DNA from 3 places in the Micromonospora sp. CA-269861 genome. Region 3 is predicted to be linked to each of the others. Evidence: riboswitches for the same ligand, from Rfam matches in the RefSeq annotation. Region 3 holds a riboswitch; each other region holds the start of a gene.

Region 1 (5,584 bases), 460 kb from region 3:
GGTCGCCGGCAACCGGCGCTTCGTCGGTGGCGCCCCCCGCCACCCCAACCAGGACGCCGGGCACCGGGCCGCGGTGGCCGACGGGCAGCACCCGTTCGCGGTGATCGTCGGCTGCTCCGACTCCCGGCTCGCCGCCGAGATCATCTTCGACCGGGGGCTGGGCGACCTGTTCGTGGTCCGCACCGCCGGGCACACCGCCGGCCCTGAGGTGCTCGGCAGCGTCGAGTACGCGGTGACCGTGCTCGGCACTCCGCTGGTGGTGGTGCTCGGCCACGACTCGTGCGGCGCGGTGCAGGCCGCCCGAGAGTCCGCCGCGACCGGTACCGCACCGAGTGGCCACCTGCGCGCGGTTGTCGACGCCGTGCTGCCCAGCCTGCGCCGGGCCGAGGCCGAGGGCGTGGACGACATCGACGGCATCGTCGACATCCACATTGCACAGACCGTCGAGACGCTGCTCGGTCAGTCCCCCGTGCTGGCCGACGAGGTGGCGCGGGGGCGGTGCGCGGTGGTGGGGGTGTCCTACCGGCTGGCCGCCGGAGCGGTGCGCCCGGTGGCCGCCGTGCCGGCTGGCTTCGCGACGCTGGACGCCCCGACCGGATCGCTGGAGTCGACCGACCCCGCCACCGTCTGACGCGACGAGGGCCGCTCCGCGTCACACGGAACGGCCCTCGACGGGGATCGTGCGGGTCAGAGCAGCGACATGTGAACGTGGTCGGTGTGGTTCGACGGCCCGCTGTACGAGCTCCAGCCGGTGGCCGGGAACCAGATCTGCCGGTTCCAGATCACGTAGTAGATGCCGAGCCGGTCGGCGTTACGGATGAGGAACGCGGCGACGTTGTTGCCGTACGTCCGGGTGTCGTTGTTGTGCCACGGCGAGAAGCCGCTCTTCTGGAGCGACCAGTCGCAGGCGCGGCCCTTCGGGTGCTCCCACGGCCCGCCGGAGCGGTAGCAGCCGACGAACCGGTTGAAGCCGGCCGCCTTGACCTCCTTGTACGCGTGCAGCGTGCGCGGGGTGACGCAGCCGGACGTGGTGGGGTCGTTCTCGCTGCACGACTGGGGCTTCCAGTCACCGTCGGCCGTGCGACCAGGGCCGATCTTCGCGACCTTGGAGGTGGCATCCACCAGCCCGCCGGTGAAACCCTTGCCGCCGACGAGGGAGAGCGCCTTGTCGGCCTCGCTCTTCCGCTTCGCCATCAGGGCGGTCTGCTTCTGCTGCTCGCGGACCTCGGTGTCGAGGGCCAGCTTGGCCTGCTCGGCGCGGGCCTTCACCTCGTTGACCTCGGAGAGCTTCTTCTCGTTGACCATGTTCATCTCGTCGAGCATCCCGGCGCGCTGGACGAACGAGTCGGGCGCTTCGCTCTCCAGCAGCATCGCGACCGCGCCGATCCGACCGGTCCGGTACGCCTGGGCGGCGATCTGCCCGACCTGCGGGGCCAACGCGTCCAGGTCGGCCTTGGCCCGGTTGACCTCCAGCGCCAACTCGCCCTGCCGCTTCTTGGACTTGTCCAGTTTGGACTTGGCGGCGGAGTAGTCGCGGTTGGCCTGCTCGATGACGTCGTTGAGCAGCTTGGGCTCGCCGTCCTCCTCGTGCCCGGACGGTGTGGGATTCGTCGGGGCGGCCTGCGCCGGGAGGGGCCCGGCGAGCACGGTCAGTGCGGCGATCACGGCCACCACGGGTGTCAACCAGCGGCGTAGGGGTGCCGTCACAATGTTCCCTTCCGTCGACCGCCGACCGGGTTAGCTGACGGGTTCGGGGCGGAAGTGGCCCCTACCGCTGACGCGGATTCACCCCACGTACCTGGGTCCCCGGCTCGCCGGTTGGCGATTGGGCGGTGGCACCGCAGGCGCCGCTTCGCGCCTTCATCGGTAACCGGCAGCGAGGTTACCCGAGAGTCGACCGGGTGAGCTACGCCTGGATGCCGACCAAATGCGTCATTTCGCCATAGCGTTAAGTGACCAGTGACGTGGTTCTCAGGGTGGATGCCCGATCTGGTCACGCTGAGGAGTGTCACCATGCCGTATCCGTGCTCCTGTTCGACTCCGGCCACCTGTCGGTGGCCTCGGATGGGGGTGTGGTCCGCGGCTGGTCCGGCTCGTCGGAGCCGGCCGTTCGCGGTGAGATGAGTGCCGCCAGCGCCTCCGAGCGGTCCGGCTGGGGTCGCGGGGCGGGAGCATCGGTGGACGCCGTCGCATCGGCGCGTCCGGCGGCGGTCACCACCGCGGCCAGCCCGGTGGTCAGCGGCACGGCGGCGATCAGACCGAGGGTGGCGACCGCGCTGCGGACGATCTCCTGCGCGAGGAACTCGCTGGTGAGGATCTGCCCGATCGGTCGCGAGTCGGCGGTGAGCAGGAGCAGCAGGGGCAGCGACGCGCCCGCGTACGCCAGCACGATGGTGTTGACAGTGGAGGCGATGTGCGCGCGGCCGACCCGGGTGGCCGCACGGTACAGCTGCAACCGGCTCAGCCCGGGGTTGGCGTTCGCCAGCTCGGTGACGGTGGCCGCCTGGGTGACCGTCACGTCGTCGAGCACCCCGAGCGATCCGATGATGATCCCGGCGAGCAGCAGACCGTGCAGGTCCACGTCGCCCTGGAACATCGACAGGGTGGTGGCGTCTTCGCTGCCGAAGCCGGTGAGGTGGGTCGCGGCCGTGGCGATGGTGGCGAGCACGCCGGTCAGCACCAGGCTGCCCAGGGTGCCGAGCACCGCGACCGAGGTCTGTGCGGTGACCCCGTGCGTCAGATAGAGCACCACGAACATGATCAGGGCCGCGCCGACCACCGCCACCAGCAGTGGTGACCTGCCGGCGGCGATACCCGGCAGCACGAAGGTGAGCAGGATGGCGAAGCTGGCGGCCAGCCCGGCGAGCGCGGCCAGACCCCGCCACCTACCGAACGCGACGATCGCTGCCGCGAAGACCACCGCCAGCCACACCATCGGCGTGCCGCGTTGGTGCTCGGCGATGTTCCAGTTGCTGATGGTGGGGTCGGTCGGATCGTCCAGCTCGACCAGGATGATCTCGTCGCCGACCTCGACGCGGGGTGCGCCGGGCCCGTCGGGCACCGGTGTCTGCACCTGCTGGCCGGCGGCCGGCCCGTCGTCCACGCGGACGTCGACAGTGCCGCACCGCCCGTCGCCGACCCTCGGTGTGCCCTCGGGGACCGACGGCAGTTGCGGGCACGGCTCGCTCACCACCCGGGTGACAGTGCCGGGATAGCGCGGCACGTCCGCGCCACCGTCGGTCTGCGGTGACCCGCCGCGCGGCCAGAGCAGCGCTGCGGCGAGCACGGTGGCCACGAAGAGGGGCACCACAGTCACGACGAGGATCCGTCGCACCCTCGGTGAGGCGGACGGAGCGGGGTGAGTGTGGTCGGCGGCCAAGGTCAGACTCCCAACGATCCGGTGCGGGGTACGGGTCAGCGGGCCGGGCGGTTCACCGTTGCGGTGGGAAACGCGGCGGACGGCGGGGCGGATCGCTGCCTGACGACCGCTTGATCACGGACGGTCAGTGCTCGGCCCGATCGGCCGGAGGCGACGCCACGTCGTGGCGACGCCGGTGCCCGACTGTGCAGCGGGATACGGAGGGCCATCGTGGGAGATGCTAGCCAGCCCGTCCGGGGGTTGCAGGTCGTGGCGGAGTGTCGGGCGGCCGAACCGCGCGCGCGGCGGTCCCGGGGACGGCATGTTGGAGCCATGTCCGCTCCGTCACCGCCCGACCCCGACCACGCGCACCGCGCCGGACCCGAGCCGCACGACACGCACGCCGGGCATGAGAAGCACGACAAGCCAACCGGGCACGACAGGCACGCCGGGCACGATCCGGAGATGTTCCGCCGCCGGTTCTGGGTCTGCCTGGTGTTGACCGTCCCGGTGGTGCTGACGAGTCATCTCGTGTCGGACCAGCTGGGCCTGGCCGGGGACAGCGTCCCCGGCCGGTCCTGGGTGGGCCCGGTGCTCGGCTCGGTGGTGTTCTGGTGGGGTGGTTGGCCGTTCCTCGTCGGTGCGGTCCGGGAGGTGCGGGACCGGACGCCCGGGATGATGCTGCTTGTCGCGATGGCGATCACCGTCGCCTACACCGCGTCCCTGGCGACCAGTGTCGGTGTCTTCGACCTGGACTTCTGGTGGGAGCTGGCCGCGCTTGTCACCATCATGCTGCTCGGGCACTGGCAGGAGATGAAGGCTATCGGGCAGGCCCGGGGAGCGCTGGCGGCGCTGGCCGCGCTGCTCCCGGACGAGGCCGAACGGGTGGATGCGGACGGGCGGGTCGAGGCGGTGCCGGTGACCGGTCTGCGGATCGGCGACGTGGTGCTGGTCCGGCCGGGGGGTCGGGTGCCGGCGGACGGCCGGGTCGTCGACGGCGGCGCCGAGCTGGACGAGTCGATGATCACTGGCGAGTCGCGACCGGTAGCCCGGTCGACGGGAGACCGGGTGGTGGCCGGCACCGTCGCCACCGACTCGGCGATCCGGGTGCGCGTCGAGGCGTTGGGTGAGCAGACCGCCCTCGCTGGCATCCAGCGGATGGTCGCCCAGGCCCAGGGCTCCGGTGGACGGGCCCAACTGCTGGCCGACCGGTTCGCCGCCGCGCTGTTCTACCTGGCCACCGGCACCGCCGTGCTGACCGTGCTGGTCTGGACGGCGCTCGGTCAGCCGGACGAGGCGGTGGTCCGCGCGGTCACCGTCCTGGTGATTGCCTGCCCGCACGCGCTGGGTCTCGCCATCCCACTTGTCGTCGCGCTCTCCACCGCGCTCGCCGCACGGTCCGGGATCCTGGTCAAGGACCGGTTGGCCCTGGAGCGGATGCGGACGGTCGGCGCGGTTCTCTTCGACAAGACCGGCACGCTGACCCGGGGTGAGCACGGAGTGACCGACCTGGTGACGGTGCCCGGCGTCGAGCGGGACGAGGTGCTGCGGATCGCGGCCGGCGTCGAGTCGGAGAGCGAACATCCGTTGGCCCGGGCGATCGTGGCGGCGGCCGGGCGCGCCGGTCCGGCCCCTGCCACCGGGTTCCGGTCGCTGCCGGGCCGCGGTGTGCGGGCGACCATCGACGGTACGGAGTACGCGGTGGGCGGGCCGGCGCTGCTGCGGGAACTGGGTCTTCAGCCCCCGGCGGAGGTGGAGGCCGCGACTGGGCGATGGTCGGCGCGGGGTGCGGCGGTGCTGCATCTGGTGCGGCTGCCGGAGGCCGTGCTCAGTGCGTTCGCGTTGACCGACGAGGTGCGTCCGGAGGCCCGACGAGCCGTCGACGAGCTGCGTGCCGAGGGCGTCCGCACCATCGCCATGATCACTGGTGACGCGCGGCCGGTGGCCGAGGCGGTCGCCGCGGACCTCGGCTTCCGACCCGGGGTGGACGAGGTCTTCGCCGAGGTGCTGCCGGCGGAGAAGGACGATCGGGTGGCCGAGCTCCAGCGGCGGGGGTTGGTCGTGGCGATGGTCGGCGACGGTGTGAACGACGCGCCGGCGCTGGCCCGGGCGGACGTGGGCATCGCGATCGGCGCGGGCACCGACGTGGCGATCGAGTCCGCCGGGGTGGTGCTGGCGTCCTCGGACCCGCGCGGGGTGGGGGCAGTGGTCCGGCTGTCCCGGGCG
Region 2 (5,584 bases), 1.6 Mb from region 3:
GATCGTCATGGTGGCCCGCCAGTGGCCAGCCACCACGGTGCGCAACCACACCCGCCTACGCGCCGAGCCGGACGGCCTGGTCCGCATCGACGTCGAGATCACCCTGACCGCGCCGAGGCCGCTGTTCCGCTACGCGTTCCGCCAGGCCCGAGCCGCACACCTCGCCCTCGCCACGCGGCTGGGCGCAGCCCTGGACCGCACCAGCAACCCCCCACCCCCGACCTGACCCGGCACAGGAAGCAGGATCGCGGCGCGTGCCTAGGTTGTGGTGGCAGCGCCGGCGCGGGCGGGGCGGGTGGCGGGGCGTCGGCCCCACGGCTTGTAGGTGGACAGCACCGTCGCAATGATCATCAGACTGGTCGACACCGCCGGCGCGATGACCAGGTCGGCGCGATCGCGTGCGGGCAGGGCGGCGCCGACCGCTCCGGCGTGACGCAGGTTCGGGGTGAGCAGGAACAGCACCAGCCCGACCATCACAGTGGTGAGCACGAGCTTGACCAGCACCCAGCGGTGGCGCAGCAGGCCCCACGGGGTGAGCAGCGAACTGGCGACTCCGATCAGCCAGACCAGGACGCTCAGCGGCGCGAACAGCACCGTGCCGACCAGAGCCGTGACCGGATAGACAACCGCCGGGTCGGCGCCTCGCTGCACGGCGATGCCGAGGGTGAGCAGCACCAGGTCGGCGCCCAGCCAGCCGAGCGAGGTGACGAGGTGCAGGGTGAGCAGCGCCTTGCGGGTGGTGGGTCGGATCCGAGGCATACCGCGATGCTGCCCGCCGACCCCGGCCGGGTCGTCCGACGAGCGACGACATCAGGGGTACGCCCGGTGACGTAGCCCGACCCCGGACGCACGTGATGCCGGTGAGCCATCACGATGACTCACCGGCATCACCGAGCGTGGGTCAGTAGACCGACAGGTGTACGTGGTTGGTGTGGTCGGTGGACGGGGTGCCGTTCGCCCCGCTGTAGGACTTCCACCCGCTGCTGGGCAGCCAGATCTGCCTGTACCAGATCACGTAGAGCACGGCGAGCCGGTCCGCGTTGCGGATGAAGTAGGCGGCCAGGTTGTTGCCGTACGTCTTGTCGCCGCCGGTGGCGTTCCCGCCGAAGCCGTTCTTCTGTGCCGCGAAGTCGCAGGCCCGGCCCTTCGGGTGTTCACCGGAGCCGCTGGGGCGGTGGCACGAGACGTACCTGGTGAAGCCCGCGGCCTTGGCCTGGTTGAGCGCGTGCAGGGTGCGCGGGGTGATGCAGCCGTTGGCCGGCGTGGGGTCGTTGACACTGCACGACTCGGAGGGCCAGGAGCCGTCGGAGTTGCGCGGCGCGGCCTTCGCGTTGGCGCTGGAGGTGCCCCGGTTGGAGCCGCTGTCGGCGGTGGTCTGCGGCTTGGGTGCGGTGGCGACGGTCAGGGCCCGTTCGGCCTGTTCCTTGCGCTTGGCCATCACCGCGACCTGCTTGCGCTGTTCGTTGATCTCGCCGTCCAGGGCGACCCGGGTGCGGTTGGCCTTGTCCTTGCTGTCCAGCAGGTCGCGCAGCACCCGGTCCTCGTTGGCGGCCACCGCGTCCAGTGCGGCCGCCCGGTCCATGAAGCCTTCCGGGGTGTTGCTGTTGAGCAGCGCCGACATCGCGCCGAGCCGGCCGGTGCGGTACGCCACCTCGGCGATCTCGCCGACCTTGCCGTTGCGCTGGTCGATCTCGACCTCGATGGTCTTGAGCTGGGTGGCGAGTTGCTGCTGCCGTTGCAGGGAGGTGTCCAGGGCGCGCTTCGCGTCCAGGTAGCCCTTGCTGGCCGCCTCGAGTTGGGCGCGCAACGCCGGGGTGCCGCCCTCCTCGTCGGAGTCGGGTGCGGCGGCCCGCAGGCCGGTCGGGGGAGCGGCCGAGGCGGTGCCGGCCGGAAGCGCGACGCCGAGGGCGAACATCGCGACGATCAGGGCCGCCAGTCTGGCGGCGGGTGGTCGTGCTGGTGCCACTGCGCATGTCCTTCCGTCAGCCGCCGACCGGGTTAGCTGACGGGTTCGGGACGGAAGATCCCTACCGCTGACGCGGATGCACCCCAGGAACGTGGTTCCCCGGTTCGCCCAGCTGGGCGATTAGGCGGCGACCACCACCGGCGCCGGGAAGGCGCCGCCTGGTGGAGGCCGGGACCGAGCCTACCGGTGCCGATGGGGCTGCTGCAGCCAATGTGACGGACGGTGCGTGCGTCACCACGGAAAATTACGGCCGCGTCACCATTCGATGGAGCCGCACGCTCCGGAGGCGGCGCCGGGCTCGATCTGCAACGTGGCGTGCTCGATGCGGAAGTCGTCGTGCAGGGCCGTACGCGCCGCGGTGAGCACCGCGCCGACCTCCGCGCCGGGTGCCATGGTCAGGTGTGCGGAGGCCACCTCCATGCCCGAGGTGAGCGTCCAGACGTGCAGGTCGTGCACCTCGACGACACCGGGGACCGCGGCCAGCCGGTCGTGCACGGCTGTCACCTGAAGGTGCTCCGGGGCGGCCTGCACGAGGATACGGACGGCGGCGCGGGCCAGCCGCCAGGTGCGCGGCAGGATGAACACGCCGATGGCGACCGCGACGAGGGGGTCGGCCCACCACCAGTCGGTGACGGTGATGAGCAGCGCCGCGCCGATGACGCCGAGTGAGCCGAGCAGGTCGCCGAGCACCTCCAGGTAGGCGCCCTGGAGGTTGATGCTCTCCCGGGCCCCGGCGCGCAGCAGGGCGAAGGCGGCGATGTTCGCGAGCAGACCGAGCACGGCCACCGCGAGCATCGGGCCGGCGATGACCTGGTGGGGGTCGCCGAAGCGACGGATCGCCTCGATCACCACGTAGATCGCGACGCCGGAGAGCAGGACGGCGTTGGCCAGCGCGGCGAGCACCTCGAGTCGGTAGAGCCCGAAGGTGCGCTGCGGGTCGCCGGTGGCCCGCCGGGTCGCCGTGATCGCGGCGAGCGCCATCCCGATGCCGAGCACGTCGGTGAACATGTGGCCGGCGTCGGAGAGCAGGGCGAGCGAGCCGGTGTGCAGGGCGACCACCGCCTCGACCACCATCAGGGTGGCGAGCAGCCCGAACGCCGCCCAGAGTCGACCCCGGTGCTGGTGTGCGGCATTGGCGACGGACCCATGGTGGTGATCATGACCTGCGCCCACGAGAACCACCTTCCGCCGCTGGTCGGGACCCGGTCAAATGTATGCTCACATCGCTATGTGTGCAAGTGTACGGGCAGCGCTTCCCACTTGCGGCAGTCCGCACATGTCAGCCGGTCGGGTCGATGGTGGTGAGCCGCTGGGTGGCCCGGGAGAGCGCCACGTACAGGGTGCGTACCCCGGCGCCCGGATCCGCGCGGATCTCGCTCGGGGCGACAAGCACCACCCCGTCGTACTCCATGCCCTTGGCCTCCAGGCTGGTCACCACCTGCAACCTCGGCGCGCCGAGCGCGCCGAGCCAACCGGCGACCTCGTCGCGGCGGGGGACCGGCGTGATCACTCCGACCGTGCCCTCCACCTCGGCCAGCAGGCCGGCGGCGGCCTCCACGGTCGCGGTCTCCAGCCCCGTCGCGGGCACCACCAGCTCGACCGGCTCGACCCCGGTGGAGCGGACCGCGGTCGGCAGCGGCAGGTCGGGGTAGAGGCGGCGGATCTCCGCAGCCGCCACCGCGAAGATCTCCGAGGAGTTGCGGTAGTTGGTGGTGAGCGTGAAATCGTGCCGCTTCCGCCGACCCAGCGCCTGGTCGCGGGCCCGGTCCAGCTCGTCGGGGTCGCCGGTCCACGCGGTCTGCGCCGGGTCACCCACCACTGTCCAGGAGGCCAGTCGGCCACGTCGACCGACCATCCGCCACTGCATCGGCGAGACGTCCTGCGCCTCGTCCACCACCACGTGGGCGTAGTCGCGGTAGTCCTCCGGCCGCTCGCGGGCCGCCGCGCGGGCGGCCCGCTGCCGCTCGCCGAGGGTGCTCAGCTCACGGACGCCGCCCGCGAGCTGGAACGGGTCGCGCCGGGCCTTTGCCGGCTGCGCGGGCTTGCCGAGCAGTGCGTCCAGCTCGTCCAGCAGCGCGATGTCGGCGATGGTCAGCCCGGCCGAGTCCAGGTTCCGGTACGCGGCGTCGAGCAGCCGGATCTCCGCCGAGGAGAGGATTCCCCCGGCGTACCGGCGCAGCCGGTCCGGCTGCGCCAGCCAGCCGAGCACGTGCCGGGGGTGCAGCCGGGGCCACCACGCCTTGAGGAACTCCCGGAACTCCGGCCGCTCGGCGATCTCGGCCTCGAAGGCCGGTTGCTCCGGCAGCCGACCGCTGCTCAGCTCCCGGGCCTGCGCCCAGAGCGCGGCGAACACCCCGTCGAAACCGGCCCGGCGCACCTCGTTGCGCCGCGCGCCGCGGTGCAGCGCGCGGTCCCGGATCCGGTCCAGCGCCGCCCGGTCCAGCCGCAGCAGCGTGCCCCGGTAGAGCAACCGCAGCTCACCCGGGCCGCCCGGCACCGCGTCGCGGGCCGCCCGCTCCAGCACCCGGCGCATCCGCAGCGAGCCCTTCACCGCCGCCACCTCGGGCGGGTCGGGGCGGGTGGCGGTCATCCCCGGAAAGAGCGTGCCCAGCGAGTGCAGGGTCGCGGTGTCCTCACCGAGCGACGGCAGCACGGACCCGATGTACTCGACGAAGACCGACGACGGGCCGACCACCAGGATGCCGCCGCCCGCGTAGCGACTGCGGTCGGAATACAGCAGGAACGCGGCCCGGTGCAGGGCGACGGCGGTCTTGCCGGTGCCGGGACCGCCCGCGACGATCGTCACCCCGGAGCCGGGCGAGCGGATCGCCTCGTCCTGCTCCCGCTGGATGGTCGCCACGATGTCGCGCATGCCCCGGCCGGTGGCCTTGGACAGGGTGGCCAGCAACGCGCCGTCACCGACGACAGTCATGCCCTCCGGTGCGGCGGTCGGGTCCAACAGGTCGTCCTCGATCCGGGTGACCCGCTCGGCGCGGGACTGGATCGTGCGGCGTCGCACCACGTCCAGCGGCTGCGCCGGGGTGGCCTGGTAGAAGGCGGCGGCGGCCGGCGCGCGCCAGTCGACGACGAGCGTGCGGGCGTCCTCGTCGCGGATGCCGAGGCGCCCGACGTGCAGCACCTGGCGGTCGCGCAGGTCCAGCCGGCCGAAGACCAGCCCCTCGTGCTCGGCGTCCAGGGTGTGCCGCCGCTGCGCCGCGTGGAAGACCATCGCGTCGCGCTCGACAAGCGCGCCGTGCGTGCCCACCCGCGCCATCCGATAGCCGTCGCGCTCGGCGCGGACGGCCGACTGCCGCAGCTCGGCCAGTCGGGCGTACACCCGGTCGAGGTGTCGTTGCTCGACGGCGATCTCCTGCTCCAGGCCGGTCTGGTCGGTCAACGCACGCTCCTTCAAAGGTCGCCGGCAGGCGGCGGGAACCGCGCGGGCCAACCGCAGAAGGGTACGGCCCCGGGCCCGACCCGCCGCGCCCGAGGTGCGCGAACGTGCTCAGGCACCCGTCTCGGCGGGGGTCGTGTCACGGCGATTCGGTGCCGTTTCGGCGAGCACCCGCCACAGCACGCCGGTGAGCGCGGCGTTGACCTCGTCCGGACGCTCCATCA
Region 3 (5,584 bases):
GTCACGTCGGGCTGTATCTGGGTAACAACCAGATGGTGCACGCGCCACGTGCCGGTAAACCGGTGCAGGTGTCCAGCATCAACACCATGCCCGTCGCCGGCTTCCGTAGACCCGGCTGATCGACCTCGCGCAACACGACGGCCCCCGGTCACCGACCGGGGGCCGTCGTGGTTCTCAGCGGGGAGCGCCCAACGGGGACGGCAGCAGCTGCACGTCGGCGAGGTCGACGTACATGATCCGGTGGCCGAACTGGATCTGCGCGTAGCGGTTCTTGCCGCGAATCACCGTCCAGTCACCGGGCGAGGAGCCATCGACGGTGCTGGCCCGGTAGTACTCGCCGGCCAGCACAGCTCCGACGGCGTACCGCTGCCCGGCGGCCAGGGTGTACTGCAGCGGCGAGACCGTCTGGTAGGGCACCCCGTCCGGGTACGCCGACTGTTCCGGGTACGCCCGTCCGTAGACCGGAATGGTGGCCCGTCCGGGCTTCGGCGTGGCCACGACGCCGACGGTCCAACTGGCGGTCGGCGCGGACGCCGGGTTGTGGAACCAGGCCCGCTGCCCGAGGTACCAGATCGCCGTCCAGTCGCCCTGCCGCCCGGCCAGCGCGTACGTCTGCCCGGCGGATGCCCGGGCCCCGTGGTCCGACACGGCCATCGTGTTCGGGGTGCCGTCCGGACGGAGCGCGATGTCGTTGACGAGCGGCGCGTCCGCGGACGGTGCGCTCCGCAGCACCACGGCCGAGGAGCCGCGCGGCGCGCACGGCACGCCCGCTGTGACGCAGCCGGTGAACGCCGGCTGGTTGGTGGCGTAGTCCGGGTCGATCCGGACCAGCCCGGTGGCCGGGGTGCCGGTGTCGAGTCGGGGGGCGTGCAGCAGGTCGAAGTAGTGCGTCCAGTCCCAGTACGGTCCCGGATCCCAGTGCATCCCCCGCACTGTCGAGGCGATGGTGCCGGGCACGTTGTCGTGGCCGATGATGTGCTGGCGGTCCAGTGGGATGCCCAGCCGCAGCGCCAGGTGCCGGACCAGCTTCGCCGAGGTCCGGTACATCGCCTCGGTGTACCAGGTCCCCTGCGCCGCGAAGCCCTCGTGCTCCAGCCCGATCGACTTCGCGTTGACGAACCAGTTGCCGGCGTGCCAGCCGACGTCCTTGGTCTTTACGTGCTGGGCGATGTGCCCGTCGACCGAGCGCAGCGAGTAGTGCCAGCTCACGTAGGTCGGGTCCTGGACGAGTTTCAGGGTCGTCGCCCAACTCGCCTCGGTGTCGTGGATGACGATGTACTCGATCTTCTGCCGCGCGGGCCGGTCGGAGAGGTCGTGGTTGCCGTAGTCCCCGTCGCCGAACGCCTCGTAGGGCGCCGGGATCCACTCGCAGGAGATGGTGCGGGGGCACTCCACCCCGTCCGGGCGGGCCAGCCGGCGCAGACCCAGCCGGTCCAGCCAGGAACGGTCGGGTCGTACCGCACGGGCTGGCAGGGTGATCCGCTGGCCGTCGTCGGTCACCCGGGACTCGCCCGCGCCGATGGTGGTGAACACCTCGTCGGCGAAGGCCGCGGCCGCGTCGGCGCTGTCCGCGCCGGAGTAGCGGGCCACCGCGCCGTACCAGGCCGCCGGGTCGGTGTCCGCGCCGACCGGCGCGCCCAGATCCTCTGGTACGCGCCGAGCAGCGCGGCCCCACCCCGGATGTTGAGGCCCGCGTCGGTGCGCAGTGCCTCGGGGGCGGCACCGGTGAGCGTGGCGGCGGCGTCAACGGTCTGCAACGCGGCGGTGGACGGCGCGGGAGCCTCCACCGGCCGAGGTGCGGGCACCCGGGCGGAACGGGAGTCGTCGCCGCGGGGGTCCTCGTCGCCGGTGTCGTGGTGACCGCGTTCCGGTAGGGCGGCGACGTGCCGGGCGTCGGTCAGGTGCATGGGGCCGTAGCCGCCACTGGTGCTCGGTGTGCCGGCGTTGGTGTCCCAGCGCGACTCCAGGTAGGAGACGCCGAGCAGCACGACTGTCGGCACGCCGTACTCGGTGGCTGCGGCGGCGTACTGCTGCTGGCGGTCGGTGGTGGGTGCGGCGGCGGCCGGGCCGACGGAGAGTGGCACCGCGGACGCGGCGGCGACGACGGTGGTGGCGAGCAGTGCGCGCCAGCCGGTCGACAGGGTTGGATGGTGCATCGAACCCCCTAGATTCTCGCGGAGTGAGGTCAGGTCACCATCGCGCCGCCCGGGAGGTCACGTCAATACCTTTCTATCTATCGAAGTATGTGGAAAGAATTCTTCACACACGGTCGGTGACCTCGCCCAATCGGTACGGAGTGTCACGGCCGCACGGGTTGCGGATCGGTAACAAGCGTCTCTACTCTGGTCATTCGTCGGCCCGACAGCAGCTCCGCCCAGCCCGGGCGGTAACGGACCGACACCGCCGAGTCGTTTCCGAGCGAACCGGGGACCCAGGTCCCTCGGGGTGAATCCGCAGCCATTGCGGTAGGGCGCCGACTTCCCGCCCGAACCCGTCAGCTAACCCGGTAGGCGGTCAGGAAGAAGGAGTACGGAACCCCGGTGGCACTCCATGCCCCGCGGCCGTCGTCCGAGCGGTCGGCATCAGCCGGCCCGGCGTCGATCGTGCCGCGCCCACGCTGGTCCCGCTTCACCACCGCACTCGCCGCGCTGGCCGGCATCGCCGTCGTACTGACCGGCAGCGCCACGGCTGCCCACGCCGACCCGTCCGTCGCCGAGATCGAGCGCCAGATCGACGCCGACTGGAACAAGCTCGAACCGATCATCGAACGGCACAACGCCACCCGCACCGACCTCGTCGCCAAGCGCAAGCAGGCCGACGCGCTGGCCGCCCGGATCACCCCGCTGGAGCGCCAGGTCGACGCCGCGATGGACAAGGTCAGCGCCCTGGCCGTACGCGCCTACAAGGGTGAGAACGTCTCGACCGTGAACGCGGTGCTGGGCAGCCGGTCGCCCAGCGAGGTGGTCGGCCAGCTCGAAATGCTCGACCGCTTCGCGCACAACCAGCAGAAGGACGTACGCCAGGTCGCCGACCTGCGCGACCAGCTGGCCGCGCAGAAGGCGCCGCTGGACGAGATGGTGGCCCAGCTGACCCGCACCGAAGCGCAGTTGGCGGCTAAGAAGAAGCAGATCAACGAAGAGATCGACCGTCTGCAGAAGCTGCGCCTCAAGGTGTACGGCAACGGCGGCGGCGGTCCACTGCGCCCGGCACCCTGCCCGGGTAGCTACCCCGGCGGCGCCGCGGGCACGGCGGTCAAGTTCGCCTGCGCGCAGATCGGCAAGCCCTACGTCTGGGGTGCCGAGGGCCCGAACTCGTACGACTGCTCCGGGCTGATGCTGGCCGCCTGGGCGAAGGCCGGCGTGTCGCTGCCGCACAACGCCGCCGCGCAGAGCCGCGTCACCAAGAACGTCAGCAGGGGCGACCTGCGCCCCGGCGACCTGGTCTTCTACTACAGCGACATTCACCACGTCGGCATGTACGTCGGCAACGGCTGGGTGGTGCACGCCTCGCAGGCCGGTCAACCGGTCAAGATGAAGAAGGTCGACGACGGCCCGATCCACAGCTACGGCCGCCCGGGCTGACCCCGGGTGACCGAAGGGCCCGTCGCGATCCGTCGCGGCGGGCCCTCGTCGTTCTGGTTCCAGCGAGTGGGGTGCCTCAGCGCGTTGGCCAGGTGCGCCAGTGCTGCCAGGCGCGGCTGGGCGTCGGCCCCCGCTGGCCCTGGTAGCGCGAGCCGTAGACCACCGAGCCGTACGGGTGCTCGGCCGGCGAGGAGAGCCGGAAGATGCAGAGCTGCCCGATCTTCATGCCCGGCCACAGGGTGATCGGCAGGTTCGCCACGTTCGAGAGTTCCAGCGTCACGTGACCGGAGAAGCCCGGGTCGATGAAACCGGCGGTGGAGTGCGTGAGCAGCCCGAGCCGGCCCAGGGAGCTCTTGCCCTCCAGTCGGCCGGCGAGCTGGTCACCGAGCGAGATGACCTCCAGCGTCGAGGCGAGCACGAACTCCCCCGGGTGCAGCACGAACGGCTCGCCGTCGGGGACCTCGACCACTGATGTCAGGTCGTCCTGCTGCATGGCGGGGTCGATGTGGGTGTAGAGGTGGTTGTTGAAGACCCGGAACAACCTGTCGAGTCGGACGTCGATGCTGGACGGTTGGACCAGGGTGGGCTCGAACGGCTCCAGGCCCAGCGTGCCGGCCTTGATCTCGGAGACCAGGTCGCGGTCGGAGAGCAGCATCGGACCACCATAGCCGCGTTGCCCAAAGCGGCCGGATTCGGTGCCGGTGACCAGCGCGTCGAGGTCGCTGCTCGTACATTTGTTCGATAGAATGCCCACATGGCTTCCTGGTCCGAATTCGCCGCCGACGAGCCCCGACTCGCCGACGGGATCCGCGTTCTCCTTCAGCAGTACGGGCCGGGCTTCGGCTACCTGGCCACGGTCCGTGCCGACGGCGGGCCCCGCGTCCATCCGGTCTCCCCGGTCATCACCGCCGAGGGGCTGTTCTGCTTCATCATCGACTCTCCCAAGCGCCGCGACCTCGAACGTGACGGCCGTTACGCGCTGCACTCGTTCCCGCCGGAGGAGAGCGACGACGAGGCGTACGTGGCCGGGCGCGCCCGTCCGGTGACCGACCCGGTCCGGGTGGCACAGTTGGCGCAGAGCGCCCGCGCCGAGCCGCAGGTCGACTGGCGGCTCTTCGAGTTCACCGTCGACGTGGCGATGCTCACCCGCCGTGAGCAGCACATCGCGGGCGTCCCGGGCCTCGCGCCGGGTCGACCGGCCGTTCGGGTCTGGCTCGACCCGCACGCCCCGTCGGCGGCCGCCACCCCACTCGCCGTACCGCAGACGCGCCCGACCCGCCTCAGCCGTGACGTCCAGTGCACGGCCGCCTGACCCCGGCCGCCACATGATCAACTCGGTTTCGGTGAAACCGCGGTGTCCCAGCGCCTCGGATGCCCCGACTTCCAGGAAACCGAGTGGATCAACCCCGGGCTGAGGGGTGGGCGGACTGCTGCGACCGGCGGGGGTACCTGGGTGCACGGGCTCGATGACTCGGGTACAGTGGTGCCGCTTGCGGGTGTAGTTCAATGGCAGAACATCAGCTTCCCAAGCTGACAGTGCGGGTTCGATTCCCGTCACCCGCTCCACTGCGAAAGCCCTGGTCAGGACACATGTCCTGACCAGGGCTTCCTCGTGCGGGTGGAAGGGTCCTACCGGTAGTCGGCGAAGATTCGGCGCTCCACGCCGTCGACGGTGACCGGGCCGCCGTGGGGGAGGATCCACTGCGGTCTGGTGTGGCCGAACGGGACGCCGACGCAGACGACCGCCTCGGGGTTGTAGCGGGTCACCACGTCCACGACCGTGTCCCGTTGCTGCTCGCGTAGCCGTGCCCGATCCGCGGCCGGGGGTCGACGGGTGTGGTCGGAGACCGGCGGACGGGCGACCAGGATGGCGTCGACGGCGCTGAGGAGACCGCGTTCACCAAGGGATCGGACGATCCAGCCGACCTCGCGGGCGGGGAGAAGCTCCTCCGACGTCTCGATGATCAGGACGCTGCCCTGCAGAACCTCCGGAGGAAACGGGA

Evidence for each region. Region 3 has a riboswitch for cyclic di-AMP ahead of ACQP0U_RS00450 (NlpC/P60 family protein). Riboswitches for the same ligand answer to the same signal wherever they lie in the genome.
Region 1: linked by a shared signal. The riboswitch ahead of ACQP0U_RS02635 (coiled-coil domain-containing protein) and the one ahead of ACQP0U_RS00450 (NlpC/P60 family protein) in region 3 are both predicted to bind cyclic di-AMP.
Region 2: linked by a shared signal. The riboswitch ahead of ACQP0U_RS25105 (coiled-coil domain-containing protein) and the one ahead of ACQP0U_RS00450 (NlpC/P60 family protein) in region 3 are both predicted to bind cyclic di-AMP.

Annotation. Positions count from the first base shown of each region.
Region 1 is NZ_CP192014.1:555,778-561,361, forward strand. Features, by position in the region: gene ACQP0U_RS02630 (carbonic anhydrase) at 1-631, shown strand, start outside; gene ACQP0U_RS02635 (coiled-coil domain-containing protein) at 688-1,707, opposite strand; cyclic di-AMP (ydaO/yuaA leader) riboswitch at 1,712-1,842, opposite strand; gene ACQP0U_RS02640 (YibE/F family protein) at 2,009-3,379, opposite strand; gene ACQP0U_RS02645 (copper-translocating P-type ATPase) at 3,692-5,584, shown strand, end outside.
Region 2 is NZ_CP192014.1:5,496,173-5,501,756, reverse strand. Features, by position in the region: gene ACQP0U_RS25115 (SRPBCC family protein) at 1-226, shown strand, start outside; gene ACQP0U_RS25110 (hypothetical protein) at 259-759, opposite strand; gene ACQP0U_RS25105 (coiled-coil domain-containing protein) at 902-1,966, opposite strand; cyclic di-AMP (ydaO/yuaA leader) riboswitch at 1,972-2,103, opposite strand; gene ACQP0U_RS25100 (cation diffusion facilitator family transporter) at 2,222-3,139, opposite strand; gene ACQP0U_RS25095 (HelD family protein) at 3,246-5,363, opposite strand; gene ACQP0U_RS25090 (alpha/beta fold hydrolase) at 5,472-5,584, opposite strand, start outside.
Region 3 is NZ_CP192014.1:91,716-97,299, forward strand. Features, by position in the region: gene ACQP0U_RS00435 (NlpC/P60 family protein) at 1-119, shown strand, start outside; gene ACQP0U_RS00440 (N-acetylmuramoyl-L-alanine amidase) at 175-1,590, opposite strand; gene ACQP0U_RS00445 (hypothetical protein) at 1,497-2,156, opposite strand; cyclic di-AMP (ydaO/yuaA leader) riboswitch at 2,392-2,527, shown strand; gene ACQP0U_RS00450 (NlpC/P60 family protein) at 2,541-3,581, shown strand; gene dcd (dCTP deaminase) at 3,658-4,236, opposite strand; gene ACQP0U_RS00460 (pyridoxamine 5'-phosphate oxidase family protein) at 4,336-4,893, shown strand; tRNA gene ACQP0U_RS00465 (tRNA-Gly) at 5,074-5,147, shown strand; gene ACQP0U_RS00470 (LD-carboxypeptidase) at 5,211-5,584, opposite strand, start outside.